Regions from separate parts of the Janthinobacterium paucivorans genome, predicted to be linked through region 3. Evidence: predicted binding sites of a transcription regulator. Region 3 holds the regulator's gene; each other region holds the start of a gene.
The links. The regulator LexA, encoded in region 3, represses DNA repair genes until DNA is damaged. The targets are predictions, from matches to a motif close to ACTGTATNNNNATACAGT.
Positions count from the first base shown of each region.

Region 1: ACQ4V8_RS10550 (DUF4007 family protein) is a predicted target of LexA. The motif match lies at 5,493-5,510, and genes of this name have one in related genera.
Region 2: ACQ4V8_RS06510 (DNA topoisomerase IV subunit B) is a predicted target of LexA. The motif match lies at 3,786-3,803, and genes of this name have one in related genera.

Region 1 is NZ_JBNYXR010000007.1:39,000-47,252, reverse strand. It holds gene ACQ4V8_RS10575 (methyl-accepting chemotaxis protein) at 570-2,303, shown strand; gene ACQ4V8_RS10570 (AI-2E family transporter) at 2,456-3,607, opposite strand; gene ACQ4V8_RS10565 (GGDEF domain-containing protein) at 3,831-4,250, opposite strand; gene ACQ4V8_RS10560 (hypothetical protein) at 4,172-4,405, opposite strand; gene ACQ4V8_RS10555 (hypothetical protein) at 4,448-4,879, opposite strand; gene ACQ4V8_RS10550 (DUF4007 family protein) at 5,717-6,646, shown strand; gene ACQ4V8_RS10545 (ATP-binding protein) at 6,639-8,253, shown strand, end outside.
Region 2 is NZ_JBNYXR010000004.1:82,424-90,676, reverse strand. It holds gene parC (DNA topoisomerase IV subunit A) at 1-1,296, opposite strand, end outside; gene ACQ4V8_RS06520 (hypothetical protein) at 1,345-1,515, opposite strand; partial or broken gene ACQ4V8_RS06515 (Hsp70 family protein) at 1,530-1,709, opposite strand; gene ACQ4V8_RS06510 (DNA topoisomerase IV subunit B) at 1,709-3,706, opposite strand; gene kdpF (K(+)-transporting ATPase subunit F) at 4,170-4,259, shown strand; gene kdpA (potassium-transporting ATPase subunit KdpA) at 4,259-6,064, shown strand; gene kdpB (potassium-transporting ATPase subunit KdpB) at 6,074-8,152, shown strand; gene kdpC (potassium-transporting ATPase subunit KdpC) at 8,163-8,253, shown strand, end outside.
Region 3 is NZ_JBNYXR010000001.1:393,319-401,571, reverse strand. It holds gene ACQ4V8_RS01780 (replicative DNA helicase) at 1-63, opposite strand, end outside; gene rplI (50S ribosomal protein L9) at 198-653, opposite strand; gene rpsR (30S ribosomal protein S18) at 681-971, opposite strand; gene priB (primosomal replication protein N) at 987-1,295, opposite strand; gene rpsF (30S ribosomal protein S6) at 1,316-1,702, opposite strand; gene lexA (transcriptional repressor LexA) at 1,979-2,626, shown strand; gene ACQ4V8_RS01750 (cystathionine gamma-synthase family protein) at 2,853-4,094, opposite strand; gene purF (amidophosphoribosyltransferase) at 4,342-5,865, opposite strand; gene ACQ4V8_RS01740 (CvpA family protein) at 5,905-6,393, opposite strand; gene ACQ4V8_RS01735 (SPOR domain-containing protein) at 6,410-7,447, opposite strand; gene folC (bifunctional tetrahydrofolate synthase/dihydrofolate synthase) at 7,472-8,253, opposite strand, start outside.

The DNA.
Region 1 (8,253 bases), on a different contig from region 3:
GCAGTGCGATAGGGCTTGCGATGATAACAAGAGCTGCGGCGATCTCCCATCATTATTGATGCATAGCAGCATTTTTTTTGCGCCGCGATGATTTCTGCCCAGTAAAACGCGGTAGGCGTGTGCCGACATGCTGATCGAGCCCGCCTGTTTCTGCAACAAGCGCTGCAGGCAGAGTCCGGTCGATGCCGGTTGATGCTTAGCGCATCAAAAAAATTGTTTTTAACATACTTGGCATTCCCGCGCGACTGCTCACGGCCGCAAAATCGTAGTTCTGCGCAAAAAACATCATCCGCTTGCTACACAGCATGAAAAGTCCGGCTGCGTATTGCTACTGCCAATCTTTCCATGTATCTTTCAATAAGGAAATAAAAAGTACAGGAAACCCTAACCCTGTTGCCCTGTATTTCACTCCTGACGATAACAAGCGGGCCGCCTTCCCCCTGCCGCCAGTAACGCCGTATCGACCGAATTTTGTCTTGAACCATTGAGAATTGCTCCGCCTATCTGGCGCCTGCTGCTATCCGTACGGCATGCGCAGGCATGGTTGCACCCTTACCAAGGAAAATCGCATGTTGTCGAATATAACAATAAAAATGCGCCTGATTGCCACGATGTGTGTGCTGGGCTTGCTGATCGCCGTACTGGGCTTGATGAGCATCATCAGCCTGAAATCGGCCAATAATAGTCTCAATGAGGTCTTCAGCAATCAGCTGGCGTCGACCCAAGCGATCGGCGAATCGCAAATCGCGCTGGGCCGCGCCCGTTTTACCATGGACCGCGTGATGGTGCACCCGGATGCGCCCGATGCCAAGGATACCCTGGCGCGTGCAGATCAATTGCTGGAAGTGTCGAACAAGGCCTGGAAGGTGTACCTGGGCCTGCCGCAAGGCGCGGAAGAAAAGCGCCTGTCCGACGACATGGACAAGAATCGCAACGATTTCCTGAATAACGGTTTGCTGCTCCTGAGCAAGGCTTTGCGTGAAGGCAATATCGCGCAAGCCGATAGCTTGATGATGAAGGGCTTGTCGCCCCTCTATACGACTCTGGACCAGGCTTCCGATGCATTGACGCAGCACCAGGCTAGCTTGGCCGCCGCAAAGTATGCGCAAAGCCAGGCCAGCTTCCAAACGCAAGTGAGCATGGCCATCACCGGCATGGTAGTGGGTACCTTGCTGACCATTATTTCCAGCATTTTGCTGCTGCGCGCCATCTTTGGCCCGCTGGAGCAAGTCCTGCGCCATTTTGGTGCCATTGCGGACGGCAACCTGGCCAATGACATCGTCATCACGCGCCACGATGAAATGGGCGCCTTGCTGACGGGCTTGCAGCAAATGCAGGAACGCTTGTCGAGCACCGTACGCGGCGTGCGTGACGGCAGCAGCACCATCGCCACGGCCAGCAATGAAATTGCCTCGGGTAACCTGGACCTGTCCGGCCGCACGGAGCAGCAAGCGTCCAGTCTGGAGGAAACGGCATCGTCGCTCGAAGAGCTGACCTCGACCGTCAAGCAAAATTCCGACAATGCGCGCCAGGCGAACCAGCTGGCCGTGTCCGCATCGGATGTGGCCGTCAAGGGCGGCGCGCTGGTGGCGCAAGTGGTCGAGACCATGGGCACCATCAGCGAATCGTCGAAAAAGATCGCCGACATTATCGGCGTCATCGATGGCATCGCCTTCCAGACCAACATCCTGGCCCTGAACGCAGCCGTGGAAGCGGCACGCGCGGGCGAGCAGGGCCGTGGCTTTGCCGTCGTCGCCACGGAAGTGCGCAACCTGGCACACCGCTCGGCCAGCGCTGCCAAAGATATCAAAATACTGATCGAAGCGTCGGTGCATAACGTGAGTGCTGGCAGCACGCTGGTGAGCCAGACGGGCACGACGATGGACGAAATCGTGTCCAGCATCCGCCGCGTGACCGACATCATGGGTGAAATCAGTGCCGCCGGCCGCGAACAGGAACTGGGCATTGGCCAGATTAATCAAGCTGTGGCGGAAATGGATACCGTGACGCAACAAAATGCGGCCTTGGTGGAAGAAGCAGCGGCCGCCTCGCAATCGATGCAAGAGCAGGCAGCGGCGCTGGCCGAGATGGTCAGCATCTTTAAACTCGATGCCGCCCAGAGCGGCCCGGCCCTCGCCAAGCCTGTCGCGGCCGCCGCCAGCACAGGCTTGAAACGCCCGGCCTTGCGCATGGCGCCGGCCCGCACCGCGGCAGTATCTGCGGCGGCGGCACCTGCGGCAGCTGCAAAACCGCGTCCGGCCAAGCCTGCCGCAGATAACAGCGGTGAGTGGGAAGAGTTTTAAGCACCTGTATCAAGCTGCTGCCGGCCGCATTTTCGGTCGGTGATACTCACTGTTTCGGCAGCTTCGTGCTAGCGCCGTTGCGCCTCACGGCACAACGGCGGCGCCGAGTTCGCTGGTGCTGGTGATGGTTTTTAGGTGGTATTGATTCCGAATTATTGCTGCTCCAGGGCCACCTTGCTGCCCTGGTCCTGCAGCAGCGCAGCCTCGGTTAAGGCTTGCGCGCGTGCTTCTTCTGCCGCCTGTTCCGCTTTCTCCAACGCATCGTGGCGCGCCTGCAAGGCCGCCCGGGCGCGCACGAAGACAATCTTAATGGCAGCCATCACGGGTACGGACAGGAAGATGCCCACCACGCCACCGAGCTGGTCGCCGGCCAGCAAGCCGACGATCACCATCAGCGGGCTTACTTCCACGCCTTCGCTCATCAAGTACGGGTTGACCACGTAATCCTGGAATAAACGGTAGGCGGCGATAAAGCCGATCAGCCAGAACACGTGCTCGAAACCGCTGAAACCGGCCACCACGACGGCGATGACGGCGGCCGCCAGCGGGCCGGCAAACGGGATGAATTCGAGTAAGGCAGCAGCTCCCGCCAGTAGCAGGCTGTACGGCACACCCATCAGGGAAAAAGCGATGCTGTAGGACATAAAAGTGGCGATTGACAACAGTAGTAGCGCGCGCACATAGCGCGACAGCAAGATGTCGAGGTCATCGATGATGGCGCCCCAGAGTTTCTTGTTCGGGCGGTTCAACAGGGACAGCAAGCCGTCGCGCATGTCCGGCCCTTCCTTGATCAGCAAAAAGCTCAGCACGGGTACCAGCACCAGATAGATCAGGTTGCTGGCCGCATGCATGACGGTCAAGCCCAGTTCTTTCGCCAGCGGCATGGCTTGTCCCGTGCCGCTACTCAGCTGCGTCTGCATGAACGACAGCAGGCGCGCGCGCAAGGGCTCCATGAATTCCGGCAACGGGATGCGCTCGGCAAAGTTGTTGCCCTTAAGCAGGATCGGCAACTGATCGCTGAGTTTGATCGCCTCTTCCTCGATGCGCGCCCCGAAAATGGAGCTCAGTATCGCCACCAGCAAGATCACCACCAGGAAGACGATGCCGATATTGGCCGTGCGCGGCAGGCGCTTCGGCCCATACCGCTCCAGCAGTTCGATCAGTGGATACACGAGATAGCTGAAGAAAACGGCAAACGTCACCACGATCAGGGTCGAAGAGACCTTGTAGGTGAGAAAGAGCAGGAAGGTGATCAGGAAAGCCGTCCACACCATCTTGGCAACGCGCAAGTTAAAACCGAACATATAATCCTTAGGGCAGAATGCTGCGCAAGCGCGGCTGGCTGGAAGGGCAGGGTGGGCAAGGCATGCACCGGGCCGCGTCGCACGGCCGGAAATCATACCGTAAAATGCTAAAAAGCCATGTTCTTGCGCGTAACGGTAATACTTTCCCCTATCCTCGCTCCCCGTGAACCTATTTTTTGCGCTAGCTGGCGCTGCTCGATGAAACGCCGTCAGCCGCGCGCAATCAAGTGGCATTGAACGCGTAGCGGTTCTTGCCGCTTTTCTCGGCCTGGTACAGCGATGCATCGGCGCGCCGGTAGCTGCGCGACAAATCGGCTTCCTTGTTCAGTTCGGCTATACCTATGCTGACGGACACCTTGCGCTTCGGCGCGAAAGCCGCCTCGACACTGTCGACCAGCTGCGCGGCAAAGGTACAAGCCGCATTCGCATCGCCCTGGTAAATGATGGCAAATTCCTCACCGCCCAGGCGGCCGCAGAGGTGCCCGCCCGACAGCCCTGCGATGATGTCCGCGACCTGTTTCAGCACCTCGTGGCCGTGTACGTCGTTGATTTGCTGGAAGTCGCCTATGTCATCATCAAGAAATAAGCGGGCGTGTGCGTCGTCGGTTGCGGGATGCGGGCGCTTTTTGTAAACATGCGCCAGTTGTTGAGCCCGGTTAATCCATCCTTGTAGGCCATCGTTGCCAGTGCGCGCTGGGAGCGGTAGTTATGGATGCGCAAGACGAGAAAATAGATATTCAGCGCCAAGCCGATCATCACGCTGATAGTGACGGCCAGCAAGGGCCAATGCTGGTCCACGCGCCCGTCATGGACGGGAAACTGCCCTATCCCCAGGATGGCCTACACGTACAGCGATACGCCCAGGTAATACGCGATGCCGCTGAAGATGGGGGCCGTCGTCAGCGTGATCATCACGCCTAGCGGCAACACCCAGAAAGCGGGTTCTTCCGTTCCCAGCATGAGCACGCGAAAACCGAAGCTGATGAACAGCACGCTGATGGTGCCGCTGGCGATGATGGCTTGCAGCGACCTGGCATACAGGGCCAGCACCAGTCCCACCAGCATGCCTGCCAGGGACATCGCCGCATGCGCATGATCGAGTGAAGCGCGCGACAGGGTCAGGCTGAACGTGACCAGCCAGCAAGACAGGCCAAACGTCAGTATAACTATCGAAATGAAATGCAGTTCCTTGAAAAAGCGCTGCTGTTGCTCCGGCTCTCCTGAAAAGAAGAGGTAATACAGGGCAGGAGACAGGCTGCGTGTAGTGAACATCGCATTTTTCTAGGCAGACAATAAGCCTTGCGGCGGGGATGCCCGCCGGCACCGGCGGGCCGCGTGACGCTCCTATAAAAGTAGTTGCGCTCAAGAACTAGTTTACTGGTTTCTGGGGGGATGGTGATACGGGAGAGTAAAACGATGGGGACTGTCCTGCTGCCGCGGCATTGTGAAGGAAGGGCGTTTATTGCTCGATCAACACAGCTATACCGAGGCCATGCTGTAAACCGTCTGGCGCAGCAGGACAAATCAGGATATCGCCGCCAGCATCGTCGGCGTCTTGACGCGGTGCTGCTGTTCCTGTCCGGTCCTGCCGTGCTGTCCACCAACAACCTCGACGAACGCGCCGTCCTCATGCCCTAGGTGAAGTAGAAAACCTGCGGCTCGTTCCGCACTTTGCTGGTCGCCCAAAACTTCTGCATCATTTGCTCCTGCCTCGACACGCTACGCAAACAGGCCCATGGCATGCTCGCCGTCCTGCAACGGGCCTTCGCTGGAAACTCGATTCAGCTAGCCCTCGGCTGAACAGTTACTAGTTTTTAATATTTTTTTGGAAAATATTTCGAACTCATCGAGAGGAAATAAGAATAACCGCAAAAAATGCGAAAATGCTGTATATTTGTACAGTAATTATTAAAAAGTATGGCGTTTTTATTTCATTATTTTTGCTTTTATTGTCATGCCGCAAGAAGTACTAAATAGCAAAAATTAGTGCAGATGTCTGCATGCGACCGCAATAAGCATCCTACGCTCACTGGTGAAGATCGCCAGTTGCTGTGATAACCACGGGTGAAAACGAGCCACTGGCGAAGGTCTCCAGTTATAATTACGAGCATGAAGAAAAACACAGCACCCAAATGCGTTCAGGCACACTTCTCAGGACACGAGACGTTTCCGCTTCGTCAAATGTGGCTCAAAAAAGTCTTTGACCAAGCGAAGTCTCAGGGCATCATCCTGAAATCGACCTTCACCGACGACAATGCAATCGCCGAATTCGGCGTTGGCAAGAATATGGTCGCTGCGATACGGCATTGGGCGTTGGCGTGCAATGTGATGACGGAGGAAGGTGCTCCGAGCGGAGCCTACAAAGTCACCGATGCCGCCAACGCAGTTTTGAAGGACGGCGGCTTGGACCCCTATTCGGAAAATCCCACCACTGCTTGGTATGCGCATTGGTGGCTCGCAGGAAAAGGCAATCGGGCGACCACATGGAAATGGCTCTTCAACCATGTCACCATCCCGTCATTCTCGCGCGAGGACCTTGAAGCCCCATTGGCCGAATACGCACGAAGCTTGGACCCCAATCGCAAGCTGTCTCCCGCAACTTTGTCGCGAGATATCGAAACGTGCCTTCGCGGCTATGCTCCACGGTTCACAGGCGGCTCACCCGAGGACTATGCCGAGCCAATGCTTGGCGAGTTGGGATTGATTTTTGAAGAGCGCAAAGGCTACTTCGCCTTCCGCCGCGGCCCTAAGGCCACGTTGCATGATGGAATGTTCGCCTACGCGCTTTTGGATTTTTGGGAGACGGCCGCGCCGGGACTCAGCTCTCTCCCTTTCGAAGCCATCGCGTTTGGCGAAGGATCGCCGGGACGGGTATTCAAGCTCGACGAGGATTCGATCGCCGAGCGCCTTCTTGCGCTTGAGGACCTCACACTCGGAGCGCTTTCTTGGACCGACACAGCAGGCCTGAGGCAAGTTCATCGCAACATCAACAAGGCTGAAAACCTCAGCGAACGCATGATCGAGCTGGCCTATGTCTAACACGCAAACTATCAAACTCTCGGACATCGTCCACGTCTCACGTCACTATCAGCGCTCAATACGCATCGATATCGATCATGGCCGCCCCGACGCTTTGAACGGCTATATCTGCCATGGAACGGCTACCTCCGTTTTAAGCAGCATGACCAAGCAACTGTTGGAGAGTAATCAGCGGGCATTTAGTTGGACCGGCCCCTTCGGCGGCGGCAAATCGTCGCTGGCTGTTGCATTCGCGAGCGCCCTGGGGGCGGACAAGAATCTGCGCGCGAAAGCCCGAGAGGTCCTGAGGCTGGAAGATGTGCCTTCATTTGATCAGGCTCTGCCCTATCGCAAGGGTTGGTTGACCGTCCCGATCGTCGGCAAACGAGCGAGTGTCGTATCCGAGCTCGCCAAAGGTCTTCGCCAAGCGCAGGGGTTTAGCCATGATGGACGCAAGACTAACCCTTCGGCCCTCATCGCGGACATTTGCGAAGCCGCCGAGTCTAAGAAGAACGACGGCGTCCTGATCATCATTGATGAGATGGGCAAGTTTCTCGAAGCTTCCGCGCTGGGCGTGGGCGACGACGTCTATTTCTTCCAAGAGCTCGCGGAAGCGGCGGCGCGGACCGCTGGCAAGGTTGTCGTCATTGGCATCCTTCACCAATCGTTCAGTCAATATGCGGCTCGGCTTGGCATCGGGACGCGCGACGACTGGGTCAAAGTTCAAGGTCGATACTCCGACATACCTTTGGTCGCTGCAAGCGACGAGGTTGTGGAGTTGATCGGCCGCGCCATCCACGTTGATGCAACGCCAGACTGGATGATGCCAGCATCCATTGAGATCGCGGACTCCATCCGCGCACGGCGCCCCGCTGTTGGCGAGAGCTTCTCCAAAAGCTTATATGCCTGCTGGCCATTGCATCCGGCCATGGCGGCTCTGTTAGGTCCAATCTCAAAACGCCAATTTGGGCAAAACGAACGAAGCACATTTGGCTTCTTGGCTTCGGTCGAGCCATCCGGATTCCGCTCCTACCTAGAGTCCACGCCACAACTGCAATCGTCCTGCTACCGCCCCAACGATTATTGGGACTACCTGCGCTCCAACTTAGAGCCGGCGATCCTGTCGTCGCCGGATGGACACCGTTGGGCTCAGGCCGTCGAGGCCGTCGAGCGCGCCGAAGCAAAAACCACTGATGCATTGCATGTCGAGCTCATCAAGAACATTGCTGTGATCGATCTCTTCCGCAATGGATCGGGGCTTGCGGCGGAGGCGACCGTTCTCAAATCGCTTTGCTATGGCCACACGCTTGAGCAAGTCGAAGCCGCTCTGGAGCAGCTTTCCAACTGGAGAGTGATCCTATTCAAAAAACACATTGGAGCCTGGTCGGTTTTCGAAGGCAGCGACTTCGACATTGACAACGCCATTTCGCAAGCCCGAGCAGGGATGTCTGGCGTCGATTTCTCCTTGATCGAAAGCTTAACGAATCTTTATCCGGTCATCGCAAAGCGTCACTATCACGAAACTGGCACGATGCGATGGATGAACATGGCGCTGTGCCGTTTGGACGACGTCCAACGCATCGCCACGAAGTTCAAACCCCACAATGGCGACTTCGGCCTATTTCTCC
Region 2 (8,253 bases), on a different contig from region 3:
GATCACCTTGTCGATATTGAGCAGGATCGCTTCGCGTCCTTCCAGGATATGGATGCGGTCCTTGACCTTGCCCAGTTTGTAGCCGGTGCGGCGCGTGACGGTTTCGAAGCGGAAATCGATCCACTCGCGCAGGATGTCGCCCAGGCCTTTCTGGCGCGGACGGCCATCGCCGCCTATCATCACCAGGTTGATCGAAGTCGACGATTCCAGCGAGGTGTGTGCCAGCAGCATCAGCATGAATTCTGTCTGGTCCTGGTTCTTCGACTTCGGCTCGAACACCAGGCGCACGGGGGCGGCGCGGCCCGATTCGTCGCGGATGGTGTCGAGCGAATTGAGGATCAGCGCCTTCAGGGCCACCTGGTCCGGCGACAGCGCCTTCTTGCCCAGCTTGATCTTTGGATTGGTCAGTTCTTCGATTTCTTCGAGCACCTTTTGCGACGAAGTACCGGGCGGCAGTTCCGTCACGACGGCTTGCCACTGGCCGCGCGCCAACTCTTCGATCTTCCAGCGCGCGCGTACTTTCATGCTGCCACGCCCGCTCGCATACATGTCGGCGATCTGCGAGGGCGGCGTGATGATTTGGCCGCCGCCGGGGAAGTCGGGGCCGGGAATGATGGCCATCAGCTCGGCGTGCGTCATCTTCGGATCGCGGATCATGGCGACGGCCGCTTTCGCCACTTCCGCCAGGTTGTGCGACGGGATTTCCGTGGCCAGGCCTACGGCGATGCCGGAGGCGCCGTTCAGCAGCACCATCGGCAGGCGCGCTGGCAGCAGCTTCGGTTCTTCCGTCGAGCCGTCGTAGTTGGGCTGGAAGTCCACCGTGCCCATGCCGATTTCATCCATCAGCAGTTTGGCGATCGGCGTCAAACGCGCTTCCGTGTAGCGCATCGCCGCCGCGCCATCGCCATCGCGCGAGCCGAAGTTGCCTTGGCCATCAATCAGCGGGTAGCGCAGCGAGAAATCCTGCGCCATGCGCACCAGCGCGTCATATACGGACTGGTCGCCGTGCGGATGCAATTTACCGAGCACGTCGCCGACCACGGCCGCCGATTTGCGCGGTTTGGCCGTGGAATTCAAGCCCAGCTCATTCATCGCATACAGGATGCGGCGCTGCACCGGTTTCTGGCCGTCGCACACGTCGGGCAGGGCGCGGCCCTTGACCACCGAGATGGCGTAATCGAGATAGGCGCGCTCGGCGAAGGTAGAGAGAGTCAGCGCTTCGCCGTCGAATACCGGTTCATCCGGCAGGGTCGGCTCTGGCTTGGTATCGTCAAATAAATTGGTTTGTGTGGACATGGCGCTTGTTTCGGTGTTAGGTTGTTGCGGTTAAATTTATTGAGCTGATTATGACAGCCCGGACGCTTGTGCGGACCTGCGCTGCCGCAGACACAGATGGCGCACGGTGAAATACAGGACGGACAGCGCCAGTACGACACTCAGCTTGACGATGGCCAGCTGCGGCGGACCATCGGGCTCACTGGCGAGCAGGAAGGTGGCGGCCGCGGGCGTGATCACCAGTGGCCAGGCGGCGGGTGCGTCTGCAGGCGCTCGCGCGCGGCGCGGCCCACCAGCACGCTGCCGTCAGCGTCGATGCTGACGCACGATGGCGTCAGGTGTTCGCCCAGCGCATTCGGGATGATGCTAGCCTTGCCGTCGCGCCAGATGGCGACCAGGCCGTTGGTGGTGCCCAGGTCGATACCGATGATCATCAGATATCGGCCTCCGCCTCATTGCCGTGTTCCTCGATCCAGGCACGGCGCCCAGCCGCTTCGCCTTTGCCCATCAACATATTGAAGCGGGCGGCGCAAGCCATATGATCGATTTCGCCCAGCGTCACGGGCAGCAAACGGCGCGTGTCCGGGTTCATCGTCGTTTCCCACAGCTGTTCTGCGTTCATTTCGCCCAGGCCCTTGAAGCGCGAGATCGACCAGGCGCCCTGCTTTACGCCTTCCTTGCGCAGCTTGTCCTCGATGGCGACCAGTTCGCCGTCGTCGAGCGCATAGATTTTCTGCATTGGCTTCTTGCCGCGCGCCGGTGCATCGACCCGGTACAGGGGCGGGCGGGCGATGCAGATATGGCCTTTGTTGATCAGGGCCGGGAAGTGCTTGAAGAACAGGGTCAGCAGCAGTACCTGGATGTGCGAGCCGTCCACGTCCGCATCCGAGAGGATGCAGATCTTGCCATAGCGCAGGCCGGACAGGTCGGGCGAGCTGCCCACGCTATGCGGATCGACGCCGATGGCGACTGCAATATCGTGGATCTCGTTATTGGCAAACAGGCGGTCGCGGTCTGTCTCCCACGAGTTCAAGACCTTGCCGCGCAGCGGCAGGATGGCCTGGAATTCCTTGTCGCGCCCCATCTTGGCCGAGCCGCCCGCCGAATCACCCTCGACGAGGAACAGTTCATTGCGCGTGATGTCCGACGATTCGCAGTCGGTCAGCTTGCCGGGAAGGACGGCGACGCCCGAGGATTTTTTCTTTTCTACCTTTTGCAGCGAACGCTGGCGCGACTGCGCCTGCTTGATCACGAGATCGGCCAGCTTCTTGCCGTAATCGACGTGCTGGTTCAGCCACAGTTCCAGCGGCGGCTTGGTGAAGGTCGAGACCAGGCGTACGGCGTCGCGCGAATTCAGGCGTTCCTTGATCTGGCCCTGGAATTGCGGGTCCAGCACCTTGGCCGACAGCACGAAGGAAGCGCGCGCAAACACGTCTTCCGGCAGCAGCTTCACGCCTTTTGGCAGCAGTGAGTGCATTTCGACGAAGTTTTTCACGGCGCCGAACAGGCCGTCGCGCAAGCCCGATTCGTGCGTGCCGCCATTCGAGGTGGGAATCAGGTTGACATACGATTCGCGCACGATGGCGCCTTCTTCTGTCCACGCCACGACCCAGGCCGCGCCTTCGCCTTCGGCAAAGCCTTCTGAATCCGGGCCTGCGTACTGCGCGCCTTCGAACAGGGGAATCAGGGTTTCGCCATTCGATACCTGCGCCAGCGATTCGGTCAGGTAGCCGCGCAAGCCTTCCGCGTAAAGCCAGGTTTGCGTATCGCCCGTCTTGGCGTTGGTGAGCGTGACGGTCACGCCGGGCAGCAGCACGGCTTTCGAACGCAGCAGGCGCTGCAGCTCGGTTTGCGAGATATTGGGGGAATCAAAATATTTCGCGTCGGGCCAGGCGGTGACGCGCGTGCCCGACTTCTTGCCGTCGCGCGGGGCGGGGCGGGAACTCAGGGGTTCGATCACGTCGCCATTCGCAAACACCATGTGATGCAGGCCGTTGCCGTCGCTTTCCTTGCGCCAGACGGTGATTTCCAGGCGCGTCGACAGCGCATTGGTAACGGACACGCCGACGCCGTGCAAGCCGCCCGAGAACGCATAGGCGCCGCCCGAACCCTTGTCGAACTTGCCGCCCGCGTGCAGCCGTGTAAACACGATTTCCACCGTCGGCACGCCTTCTTCCGGGTGGATGCCGACGGGAATGCCGCGGCCATTGTCTTCAACGGTGATGCTGCCATCCGTGTTTTGCGTCACGGCGATATGTGTGCAATGACCGCCCAGCGCCTCGTCGGAGGCATTGTCGATCACTTCCTGAATGATGTGCAGCGGATTCTCAGTGCGGGTGTACATCCCCGGGCGCTGCTTGACGGGTTCCAGTCCTTTCAGGACACGGATGGATGATTCGCTGTAGTCGGATGCTGGTTTTTTAGTGGCCATACGTGTTCAAGCTAAGTAAAGACAGTGGTTGGAACGCCAGGCCAGTGCACTGCGGGGCGCAATGACAGCGGCGATGATAACTGTATGAATATACAGTATATCCCGTCCAGCGTCACTGGCACAGGGCAGTGCGGCAGACATGGCGTCCTTGTGCGGACGCTCGCGCATTCTATCTTGTCCAGCGAGCAATAGCGCTACTCCAGGGCAACAAGAGTGCGCCGTACGCGTGGTTTGACGCCCATTGTGAAGGATTTTATGCGGCAAAGCCGTCGTTTTTACATCTTGTTTACAAGCACCTCTCCAGTCTTTACAAATTTTTTAGACCCTTTTGGCTAATCTGCACAGCATCAAAACAAACCTGAATGAGGGTGGGAATGGATATCGTGTATCTCGGCTTGATTGCCGTTTTTTTCGTCGTAGCGGCCGGCTTTGCCGTCGCCTGCGACAAATTAGGGAGCGTCAAATGAACGCGTTTTATGTGCTGGGCGCCGTGGTCTCGGCTGGCCTGTTGGTGTACCTGCTGGTGGCGCTGCTGAAGGCGGAGGAACTGTGATGACGACGCAATCGATATTGCTGCTGGTGGCCTTCCTGGTCGTATTGCTGGCCGCCGGCTATCCGCTCGGCTTGTACATGGCCAGGGTGGCCGGCGATGGCCCCGTGCGCGGCCTGGGCTGGTTGCAAAAGCTGGAAAACCTGCTGTACCGCTGGTCCGGCCTGCCCGCCGACAAGGGCATGGGCTGGAAAAGCTATGCCATCGCCCTGATCGTCTTCAACACCGTGGGCGCCGTCTTCGTCTACGGCCTGCAGCGCCTGCAGGGCTTCTTGCCCCTCAATCCACAGGGCCTGGGCGCCGTCAGCCCCGATTCCTCGTTCAATACCACCGTCAGCTTCGTCGCCAATACCAACTGGCAGGGCTACGGCGGCGAACAGACCATGAGCTACTTGACCCAGATGCTGGGCATGGCATGCCAGAACTTCTTTTCGGCAGCGACCGGCATCGCCGTGATCTTCGCGCTGGTGCGCGGCTTTGCCTCGCGCTCGGGTAAATCGATCGGTAATTTCTGGGTCGACCTGGTGCGCTCCACGCTGTACATCCTGCTGCCGCTGTCGCTGGCCCTGTCTGTCGTCTTCATGGGCGAAGGCATGATCCAGAATTTTTCCGCCTACAAGGAAGTGACCCTGCTCGACCAAGTGGCGTATGAAACGCCGAAAATGACTGCCGATGGCCAGCCGGTGCTGGACGCTGCCGGCAAACCCGTCATGGAAGCCCAAGTAGCGAGCACGCAGACGATCGCCATGGGCCCCGTCGCGTCGCAGGAATCGATCAAGTTGCTGGGCACGAATGGCGGTGGCTTCTTCAACGCCAATTCCTCGCATCCGTACGAGAATCCCACCGTGCTGTCGAACTTCCTGCAGATGCTGGCCATTTTCATCATTCCCGCCGGTCTGTGCTTTACATTCGGCAGCATGGTGGGTGACCTGCGGCAGGGCTGGGCCGTGCTGGCCGCGATGACCTTGATCTTCGTCGTCATGACGGCTGGCGTGATGAGCGCCGAGCAGCAAGCCAATCCCGCCTTGCAAGCGCTGGGCGTGGACCAGCAAGTGAGCAGCCTGCAATCGGGCGGCAATATGGAAGGCAAGGAAACGCGCTTCGGCATCAGCTCCTCGACCCTGTTCGCTGCGGTGACGACAGCGGCATCCTGCGGCGCCGTCAATTCCATGCACGACTCTTACATGCCGCTGGGCGGCATGGTGCCACTGCTGCTGATGCAATTTGGCGAAGTGATTTTCGGTGGCGTGGGCACGGGCCTGTACGGCATGCTGATGTTCGCCATCCTGGCCGTCTTCATCGCCGGTCTGATGATAGGGCGCACGCCTGAATACCTGGGCAAGAAAATCCAGGCCTATGAAATGAAGATGGTCTCGCTGGCCATTCTGATTACGCCAGCCCTGGTATTGACGGGTACGGCGATCGCCGTGATGGTCGAACCGGGCAAGATCGGCGTCGCCAATCCAGGCGCGCATGGCTTCTCGGAGATCCTGTACGCCTTCACCTCGGCGGCCAATAACAACGGCAGCGCGTTTGCCGGCCTGTCCGCCAACACACCGTTCTACAACGTGATGCTGGCCATTGCCATGTGGTTCGGCCGTTTCGGCGTGATCGTGCCCGTGCTGGCAGTGGCCGGTTCGCTGGCAGCCAAGCAGCGCTTGTCGGCCAACGCCGGCACCATGCCCACCCACGGCCCCATGTTCATCGGCTTGCTGATCGGCGTGGTCGTGCTCGTTGGCGTGCTCAATTACGTTCCCGCGCTGGCCCTCGGCCCGATCGTCGAACACCTGCAACTTTTCACACAATAAGAGGCTACCATGTCACGCACAAGCCTGACCTTGTTCGATTCCGCATTGATCGGCCCCGCCATCGTCGATGCGTTCAAAAAACTCGACCCCCGCACGCAGTGGCGCAGCCCCGTGATGTTTGTCGTCTACGTGGGCAGCATCATCACGACCCTGCTGGCTATCCAGGCCATCAACGGCCAGGGTGAAGCGCCGTTCGGCTTCATCGCCGCCGTTGCCGTGTGGCTGTGGTTTACGGTGCTGTTCGCAAACTTTGCCGAAGCGCTGGCCGAAGGGCGCAGCAAGGCCCAGGCGGCCTCCTTGCGCGCCCTGAAGCAGACGGTGATGGCAAAGAAAATGCAAACACCGAAGTACGGCACCTCCTGGCTGCCTACGCCGGCAACCGATCTGCGCAAGGGCATGACGGTGCTGGTCGAGGCGGGTGACGTGATTCCCGCCGACGGCGAAGTCACGGCCGGCGTGGCCTCGGTCGACGAGAGTGCCATCACGGGCGAATCGGCGCCCGTGATCCGCGAATCGGGCGGCGACTTTTCCGCCGTGACGGGCGGCACCCGCGTGTTGTCGGACTGGCTGCTGGTACGCGTCTCGGTCAATCCGGGTGAAGCCTTCATCGACCGCATGATCGCCATGGTGGAAGGCGCCAAGCGCCAGAAGACACCGAATGAAATCGCCCTGACGATTTTGCTCGTCGCCCTGTCGATTGTCTTCCTGATCGTCACCGTGACCTTGCTGCCGTACTCGCTGTTTTCCGTAGCGGCAGCCGGCAGCGGCACGCCCGTCAGCATCACCGTGCTGATCGCGCTGCTGGTGTGCCTGATCCCGACTACCATCGGTGGCCTGCTGTCGGCCATCGGCGTGGCCGGCATGAGCCGCATGATGCAAGCCAATGTGATCGCCACCTCGGGCCGCGCGGTGGAAGCGGCGGGTGACGTGGACGTGCTGCTGCTCGATAAAACGGGCACCATCACCCTGGGCAACCGCCAGGCGTCGAGTTTTGTGCCCGCTCCCGGCGTGACAGAGCAGCAGTTGGCCGATGCGGCGCAACTCGCTTCCTTGGCCGATGAAACACCGGAAGGACGCAGCATCGTCGTGCTGGCCAAGCAGAAATTCAACATCCGCGAACGCGAGATGGCCAGCTTGAACGCCACCTTCGTGCCCTTCACGGCGCAAACGCGCATGAGTGGCGTGGATATTCCTGGCGAACAGCAAGTGCGCCAGCTGCGCAAGGGTGCAGCCGACTCCATGAAAAAGTATGTGGAAGCGCTGGGCCAGCCGTATCCGGCCGAGGTATCGCGCGCTGTCGATGATATTGCGCGCCGTGGCAGCACGCCGCTGGTGGTGGTCGACGATGGCCGCGTGATGGGTGTCGTGGAACTGAAGGATATCGTCAAGGGCGGCATCAAGGAGCGTTTTGCGGAATTGCGCCGCATGGGCATCAAGACCGTCATGATCACGGGCGACAACAAGCTGACGGCAGCGGCCATCGCAGCCGAGGCGGGCGTCGATGACTTCCTGGCCGAAGCGACGCCGGAAGACAAGCTCAAGCTGATTCGCAGCTACCAGTCCGAAGGCCGCCTGGTGGCAATGACGGGCGACGGTACCAACGATGCTCCTGCGTTGGCGCAGGCCGATGTCGCCGTGGCCATGAATTCCGGTACGCAGGCGGCGAAAGAGGCGGGCAATATGGTCGACCTGGATTCGAATCCGACCAAGCTGCTGGAAATCGTTGAAATCGGCAAGCAGATGCTGATGACGCGCGGTTCGCTGACGACGTTCTCGATTTCGAACGACATCGCCAAGTACTTCGCCATCATCCCGGCTGCCTTCGTGGGCACTTATCCGCAGTTGAAGGCGCTCGACATCATGCACCTGTCCAGCCCCGCCTCGGCCATCATGTCGGCGGTGATCTTCAATGCCCTGATCATCGTCGTGCTGATTCCGCTGGCCCTGAAGGGCGTGCAATACCGGGCCATCGGCGCGGCCAGCCTGTTGCGTCGCAATCTGCTGATCTACGGCCTGGGCGGCATCATCTTGCCGTTTATCGGGATCAAGCTGATCGACATGCTGCTGTCCGCTCTCAATTTAGTTTAAAGGAACCATCATGAGCACTATCGTACGTCCCGCCCTGGTCCTGTTTGCCGCGCTGACCGTGATCTGCGGCGTCGTCTATCCGTTTGCCACGGCCGGCATCG
Region 3 (8,253 bases):
TGCTTCGATCGAATGCGGCGGAATACGGAGGGAATCCAGTTGCGGATCAGAGGGGACGTTCATGGCGCGAATTATACCCGCTTCGGCGTGCTGGCAAAAATAAAGGGCTGAAATTGAGCGAAAAAAAGGCCATAAAAAAGCCGGGCGAACCCGGCTTTTCATAGAGCGTCACACTTGCGGGCCAGGCCCGCAAACGATTACGCGTTTGCGTCTGGAACGACAGCGATAACGACTTCGACGACGACGTCGGTGTGCAGAGCAACCGAAACGTTGTGCTCGCCAACGGTCTTCAGCGGGCCGGTAGGCATGCGGATTTGTGCTTTTTCAACAGCAAAACCTTGCTTGGTCAGCGCTTCAGCGATGTCGAAGTTGGTGACGGAACCGAACAGACGGCCATCGACGCCAGCTTTTTGAGCAACTTGAACGGTCAGGCCGCTCAGTTTTTCGCCCTGGGCTTGCGATGCGGCCAACTTGGCGGCAGCAGCTTTTTCCAGTTCGGCGCGCTTGACTTCGAATTCAGCCACAGCGGTTGCCGTAGCACGACGTGCCAGGCGTTGCGGGATCAGGAAGTTACGTGCGTAACCGTCTTTGACTTTGACGACTTCGCCGAGGTTACCGACGTTAACAACTTTTTCTAACAGAATGATTTGCATAGTTCTTCTCCAGGAATATCTGACCGATTAAGCGTGGTGCAGATCGGTGTATGGCAGCAGCGCGAGGAAGCGAGCGCGCTTGATTGCGGTGTCAACTTGGCGCTGGTAGTGCGCTTTGGTACCGGTCAGGCGTGCTGGCATGATCTTGCCGTTTTCTTGGACGAAGTCTTTCAGCGTGTCGACGTCTTTGTAGTCGACTTGCTCAACGTGAGCTGCGGTGAAGCGGCAGAACTTCTTGCGTTTGAACAACGGATTTTGCTGTTTGCGTTTTTCTTTAAGCTTGAGCTTATTTTTGTCGAACTTTTTACCGAATGCCATGTCAGGCTCCTGTATCTAAAATGCGCTAGTCGGGGTGACTGCACTAAAATCAATGATGTGAAACACCAAACTCTTGCTGTTGCGGCTTTTTCTGGCCAGGAAACCCGTGAACTGATACACCCCGCCCAAGCTTGCCTGACTGAACCGGCCTGAGATTTCACCAGCGGCTAGCGCGGCAATATCAAACTCGGTCAAACGGGCAATTCCTGCTTCCATCTGCTGCGAAGAGTGTTGCAATACTGCATTCACAATCGGCAACCCTGCCGGGGTATAGCGCAATATTTCGCGCTCGGCAATGATGGCAGTGACTTGTAGCTGGTTCAGCGCACGATCCTGGTCAACAATTAGGCTGCTGCTGCTGGAGCGGCTGCTGGTGCTTCGGTGCGGTGGCTTTTGGCCGCGTCTTCGCGTTGTACCGATTTCATCATCGGCGAAGGAGCTGTTTCAGCTTTCTTCATTTTAACGGTCAGGTGACGCAACACGGCATCATTGAATTTGAATGCTGTTTCCAACTCGACCAGGGTCTCGTTGTCGCATTCGATGTTCAGGCAGATGTAGTGTGCTTTAGGCAGCTTTTGGATCGAGTAAGCCATTTGACGGCGGCCCCAATCTTCCACGCGGTGAACCGAACCGCCGCGGGTGGTTACGCTGGCTTTGTAGCGTTCGATCATCGCGGGCACTTGCTCGCTTTGGTCCGGATGGACGATAAAGACTATTTCATAATGACGCATGCAAACTCCTTCAGGTCGGATTGATAATCGCCCACCCCGGCGTCAAGACGGGTGTGGGAAGGTCAGCCGAAGATTATAACCGGCTTTTGCAAACGTTTCAATGATTGCTTCAACAAGCGGCCCATTCACGCGGCCAGCCAGCGGCTTTTTACCGTGCATTCCAGTATTTCACACGAAATTGGCGCAAATAAGGGAAATCCCCTTGCATAGTGGACGATACTGTACAAAAATACAGACTGTTCATATAGACAGCATTTTAGTATGCACCCACCGCTCATGATCAAGCTGACTGCACGACAAGAACAAATCCTGAACCTGATCAAGGATGCGATTGAAAATACGGGCTTCCCTCCTACCCGTGCCGAAATCGCCAATGAATTGGGTTTCAAATCGGCCAATGCGGCCGAAGAGCATTTGCAAGCCCTGGCCCGCAAGGGCGCGATCGAGATTTCGCCCGGCACCTCGCGCGGCATCCGCCTGATCGGTGCAGCGGCGAGTGCTGCCGCCGAGGCGCTGTCCTCGAAAGTGCAGGCAGCGCTACTGATGTCGCTGCCCCTGATCGGCCGCGTGGCGGCCGGCTCGCCCATCCTGGCGCAGGAAAACCTGGAAGCGAGCTACAACGTCGACCCGGCCCTGTTTTCAGCCAAGCCCGACTTTCTGCTGAAGGTGCGCGGCTGGTCCATGCGCGACGCCGGCATCATGGATGGCGATCTGCTGGCAGTGAAAAAAGTCGATAGCGCCAAGAACGGCCAGATCGTCGTCGCCCGCATCGGCGATGAAGTCACCGTCAAACGCTACAAGAAGACGGGCTCCGTCATCGAACTGCTGCCGGAAAATCCCGACTTCAAGGTCATCACTGTATCGCCGGAAGATGAGTTTGCGCTGGAAGGTTTGGCGGTAGGCTTGATGCGCAGCTGGCATTAAGCCACCGCATGTAAAAGTGCATGCCGGGGTCAGACCCGCCGGGTCTGACCCCAGTTTTTAGCTTGCGGCCCCTCTCATGCCGGACACGCAAGTTTCAATGTCCGACAAAACCGTGGCGAGCGGAAGGGGGAGGTGGCAAAGAAGCAGAACCGTACTCAGTACGGGGCGCCGAGCCGGTGAGCATCACAAGCCGCCTATACCGACCCGCAGCAGGTTTGGTTGGGCATCATTGCTCCAACGCGCTACGGAAATCCTCGAGCAAATCGGCCTCGTCCTCGATACCCACCGACACGCGGATCAGCGACTCGGCAATGCCCATGCTGGCGCGACGCTCGGCCCCCATCTCGTAAAAGATCGTATGGGCGACGGGAATGACCAGGGTGCGCGTGTCGCCCAGGTTGCTCGCTGGAATGGCCAGATTCAAACGATTGAGGAAATCGAAACAATCGATCCCGTCCTTCAATTCAAAACTGAACAGGGAACCATAGCTGCGGAATAGCTGCGTCGCCAGCGCGTGCTGCGGATGCGACGGCAAGCCTGGGTAATGCACTGCCGCCACGCGCGGATCGGCTTGCAACATGCCGGCCAGCGCGCGGGCGTTCGAGCAGGTGCGCTCCATGCGCAAGGCCATGGTTTCCGCGCCGACGGCAAGATGGTGCGCCGCTTCCGGTCCCAGCGATGCGCCGAAGTCGCGCAAGGCCTTGGCGCGGATTTGCGCAATGCCCCACTGCACCGGCGCCGCCTTTTTATAGTTCTCGAAGATGTTCGGATACTGCGTCCAGTCGAACACGCCCGTGTCCGTCAAGCTACCGCCCAGCGCATTGCCGTGGCCGCCAATGGATTTCGTGAGCGCATTGACCACCAGACCGGCACCCACCGCTTTCGGGCGGAACAGGTAGGGCGTCGTCATGGTGTTGTCGACGATGTACAAAATGCCACGCTCCTTGCACAGGGCGCCGATTTTCGCCAGGTCGGCAATCTGCGTGCGCGGATTGGCGATGGTTTCCACAAACACGATGCGCGTCGCCGGCGTGATGGCGGCCACCACGTTGGCCACATCGGTGGCGTCGACGAAGGACACGGCGATACCCTGCCCCGTCGCTGTTTGCCACAGGCTGTTGCTGTTGCCAAACAAGAAAGCCGATGAGACGACATGGTCGCCCGCGCGCAGCAAAGACTGCACCACGGCGCCGATGGCGCCCATGCCGGTGGCGAAGCACAGGGTCGCCACGCCGTCCTCCATCTTGTTGACCTTCTCTTCCAGCGCAGAAACCGTCGGGTTGCCCTGGCGACCGTAGCGGAAGCCCGGTTCCTTGCCCTGGAATACGGCAGCGAGCTGGCGCGCGTCGCCGTAGCCAAACGCCACGGAGGTGTGTATCGGCTTGTGCAGCGAGCCGTGCTCGATGCCCTTGCGGCGGTCGCTATGCAAGATGGTGGTGGTAAAGCCGTAGTTTTTTTTGGTGGTCATGGTGGATGCTGGAAACTATTAACCCTAAACAAAAGCTGGGGGCAGACCCTAATGCCGTTCAGTTAAGAGTTTTGGCCTGATTTATGAGCGCCAGTAAATTCGCTAAACCCAGAGGCAAAGAGCTGGGGTCGGACCCTCAGGGTCCGACCCCAGTCCTTGTTCTTGGGCTAAAAATAGCATCACTAACACTAACTTAACGGCATTAGGGTCAGACCCGACGGGTCTAACCCTAATGGCAAGGCGGCGATTACGCTTCTGTCGTTGCCAGGTTCAAGTTCAGCTGGGGACGGGGCGTATCTTCAGGCGCTGCTGCTTTCGGATGATGGCGCGCGTATTCCAGGCGGTCCAGGTATTCCTGCGACACATCGCCCGTCACATACACGCCATCGAAGCACGAAGCCTCGAAGTTCGTGAGCGCCGGATTGACGTCGGCAATGGCCTGCTTGAGCGCGCCGATATCCTGGTACACCAGGTAGTCGGCCGTGATTTCGCGGCAGACTTCTTCCGTCGTGCGGCCGTAGGCGATCAATTCGTCGCGCGTCGGCATGTCGATGCCGTACACGTTCGGGTAAAGCACCGGTGGCGCGGCCGAGGCGAAGATGACTTTTGTCGCCCCCGCTTCGCGCGCCATCTGCACGATTTCACGGCTGGTGGTACCACGCACGATGGAATCGTCGACCAGCAGCACTACTTTATCCTTGAATTCGGAAGGAATAGCGTTGAGCTTCTGGCGCACCGATTTCTTGCGCGCCGCCTGGCCCGGCATGATGAAGGTACGGCCGATGTAGCGGTTCTTGATGAAGCCTTCGCGATACTCGATGTTCAGCGCCAGGGCCAGCTGGATGGCGGCAGGACGCGAGGAATCGGGAATCGGCATGACCACATCGATATGCACGTCAGGCAGTTCGGCGCGGATCTTTTCAGCCAGGTACTCACCCATTTTCAGGCGCGTGGCGTACACCGAGGCGCCGTCGATGACGGAGTCGGGACGGGCCAGGTAGACGAATTCGAACACGCAAGGATTGAGGCTGGCATTGTCGGCGCACTGGGCGCTGTGCAATTTCTTGTCGGCATCGATGAAGACGGCTTCGCCGGGACCGATGTCGCGCACGAAACGGAAACCCATGCCTTCCAGCGCGACGGATTCGGAAGCGATCAGGTATTCAGGCCCCAGTTCCGTTTCATTGATGCCCAGGCACAAAGGACGGATGCCGTGCGGGTCACGGAAAGCCAGCAAGCCCACACCGGCAATTTGCGCCACGGCAGCGTAGCCACCCTTGACGCGACGGTTCAGCACGGTGACGGCCTTGAAGATGGCTTCCGGGTCCAGATTCAGACCCGTCGTCGCTTCCTGGATTTCATGCGCCAGCACATTGAGCAGCACTTCGGAATCGGAATCGGTATTGATGTGGCGGCGGTCGTTCTTGAACATTTCCTGTTTCAACTGTTCCCAGTTGGTCAGGTTGCCATTGTGCGCCAGGGTGATGCCGAATGGTGCATTGACATAAAACGGCTGTGCTTCCTCTTCGCTCGACGAACCGGCCGTCGGGTAGCGGCAATGGCCGATGCCCGTCGTGCCCTGCAGCGAACGCATGTTGCGCGTACGGAAGACGTCACGCACGAGGCCATTGGCTTTGTGCATGGAAAACATACTGCTGTGATTAGTCGCAATCCCTGCCGCATCCTGACCACGATGTTGCAAGAGCAACAATGCATCATAGAGCAATTGATTGACAGGTTGATGGGAAACGACGCCGACGATGCCACACATGGTGTGCTCCTAAACTGTGCTACTGATTTTAAAAAAAATTCAAAATTTCACATGCTGCGCGTAAGCGGCAGGCAGATAAGGCTTGATGGCACGCGCGCCCTGCTCGGCGAACGGGCTGAGCGACGCATTTTTCCAGAACGGCTGCTGCGGTATGGACGTCATGCCGCACAAGATGACGGCCGTCAGCACGATCATCAGGCCGCGCGCCACGCCGAACAGGCTGCCCAGCGTGCGGTCGGCCAGGCTCAAGCCCGTCACCTTGACCAGTGCGTCGACCGTCATGGACAGCAAGCCCATCAAAATGCGCACACCGATGAACAGCAGCACAAAGGCCAGCAACAAACGGATGACTTCGCCCGGCACCGCTTCGGGCAGCAATTTCGCCAGGCTGGCACCATACGCGTTGGCAACGACGAAAGCGACGACCCAGCTGACCAATGACAGTATTTCCTTGACCAGGCCGCGCATCATACTGATCAGCACGGAAGTGACCAGGACGAACAGCACCAAATAATCGAAGATCGTCACCTTCAGCCTTGCAACATCACGCCGGCACCAAGCTGCCGCCCAGGCCCAGCTTTTGCAGCTTGGCGCGGGTCTTTTCGGCGTCTTCACGGTTGCCGAACGGCCCCACGCGCACGCGGATGCGCTCGCCCGCCGGGCTAGCTACTTTCTGCGTGTAAGACTTGATGCCCGCTTCGCGCAGCTTGTCCTGCAATTCATCGACCTTGTCCTGCGTCGCCAGGGCCGCCACCTGCAGCACGAACTTGCCGCCGACGGCGTCGTGCGTCTTGTCTTGTGCTTTCTCTTGCGCCTTGTCGAGTGGCTTGCCTTCCAAAATGGCCATGGCGCGCGCCGCATCATCGGCAGATTGCACCGACTTGGCAGGCTTGGGCTCGGGCTTGGGCTCCACCTTTACTTCATGCTTGGGTTCGGGCTTGGGTTCGGGCTTGGGTTCATGCTTCGGTTCCGCCCTGGCTTCATGCTTCGGCTCGGGTTTCGGCTCCACCTTGGCGGGCTTGGGTTCGGGCTTGGGTTCGGGCTTGGGTTCAGGCTTGGGTTCAAGTTTAAATTCAGGCTTGGATTCGGCTTTCGGCTCGACATAGTCCGCTTTGAGCGGCGCGGGCTGAACGGCGGCCAGCACGGCAGCTGGCGCAGGCGCAGGCCTGGCCGCAGGCGGCAGCGGAGAGTCGACGATTTCCTCGGACTGGTCCAGGCCATGCGCTGCGGCCTGGGTCGTGACGGCGGGCACGGGCGCAGGCGCGGCAGCCTTTTCTTTCGAGGGAATGTCGATGGCGATATCGTTGAAAGGCGCTTTCGGCTCGGAATCGAGCAGCATCGGCAAGCCGACAGCGACACCCAGGGCCAGGGCGATGGCCCCGACCAAGCGGCGGCGTGCCCGCTTTTTTTCTGGCAAGACAGGGTCCGGCGCTTCCTTGCCACCACGGCGCGCCGCGCGGCCACCGGAAGTGTTGGCGGCGCGCTTGCGGGTCGGCGACTGTGCTTCGCCAGGGACATAAAAGCCGCTGTCTTCGCCAGAGGATTCTTGCTTGTTTTTAAACAGTTTCGAGAACAAGCCCATGCGTGATTTTCAGTCGAGTGCGTTTCAGTGAAGTGAGGATTTTCGGGCCTTCATCACGCCGGCGACGGTGAGGAAAGAGCCAAAGACCACAATTCTATCATTCTCACCGACCCGGCTCATCGCATTTGCATAAGCTTGTGCCGGATCAGCAAAAATAGACACAGTATGCTCGCTGCTGTCGGGCTTATCTGCCAGCATGATCTGCACCTTGGCGGCCAGTTCGGAAGCCGTGGCCGAACGCGGCGAAGGCAGATCCGTCAGGCACCAGTGGTCAACGTGTTCGCTCATCGCAGCGAGCACGCCATCGATATCCTTGTCCTGCATGGAGCCGAACACGGCATAGGTGTACGGGTGATAACCCATATTGCCCAGGTTCTGATTCAGCGCCGAGGCAGCGTGCGGATTATGCGCGACATCAAGGATCACGCTGGGACGGCCAGGCAAGACCTGGAAGCGGCCCGGCAGTTCCACCGTCACCAGGCCGGTGCGCACTTCCTGCGCGCCCACGGGCAACTTCAGCCTCAGCGCTTCCAGCGCGGCCAGCACGGCCGCCGCATTGAGGATCTGGTTGGCGCCGCGCAAGCTTGGATAGGCGAGCGAATTGCGGCGCTGCTCGCGCCCGCCATAGTTCCACTGCTGCTTGTCGCCCGAATAATTAAAATCGCGGCCCATCAGCCACAGGTCTGCACCGATGGCTTGCGCATGGTCGATCAAGGATTGCGGCGGCACGGGATCGCTGCAGATGGCCGGTTTGCCCGGGCGGAAGATGCCGGCTTTTTCAAAGCCGATCGCTTCGCGCGTATCAC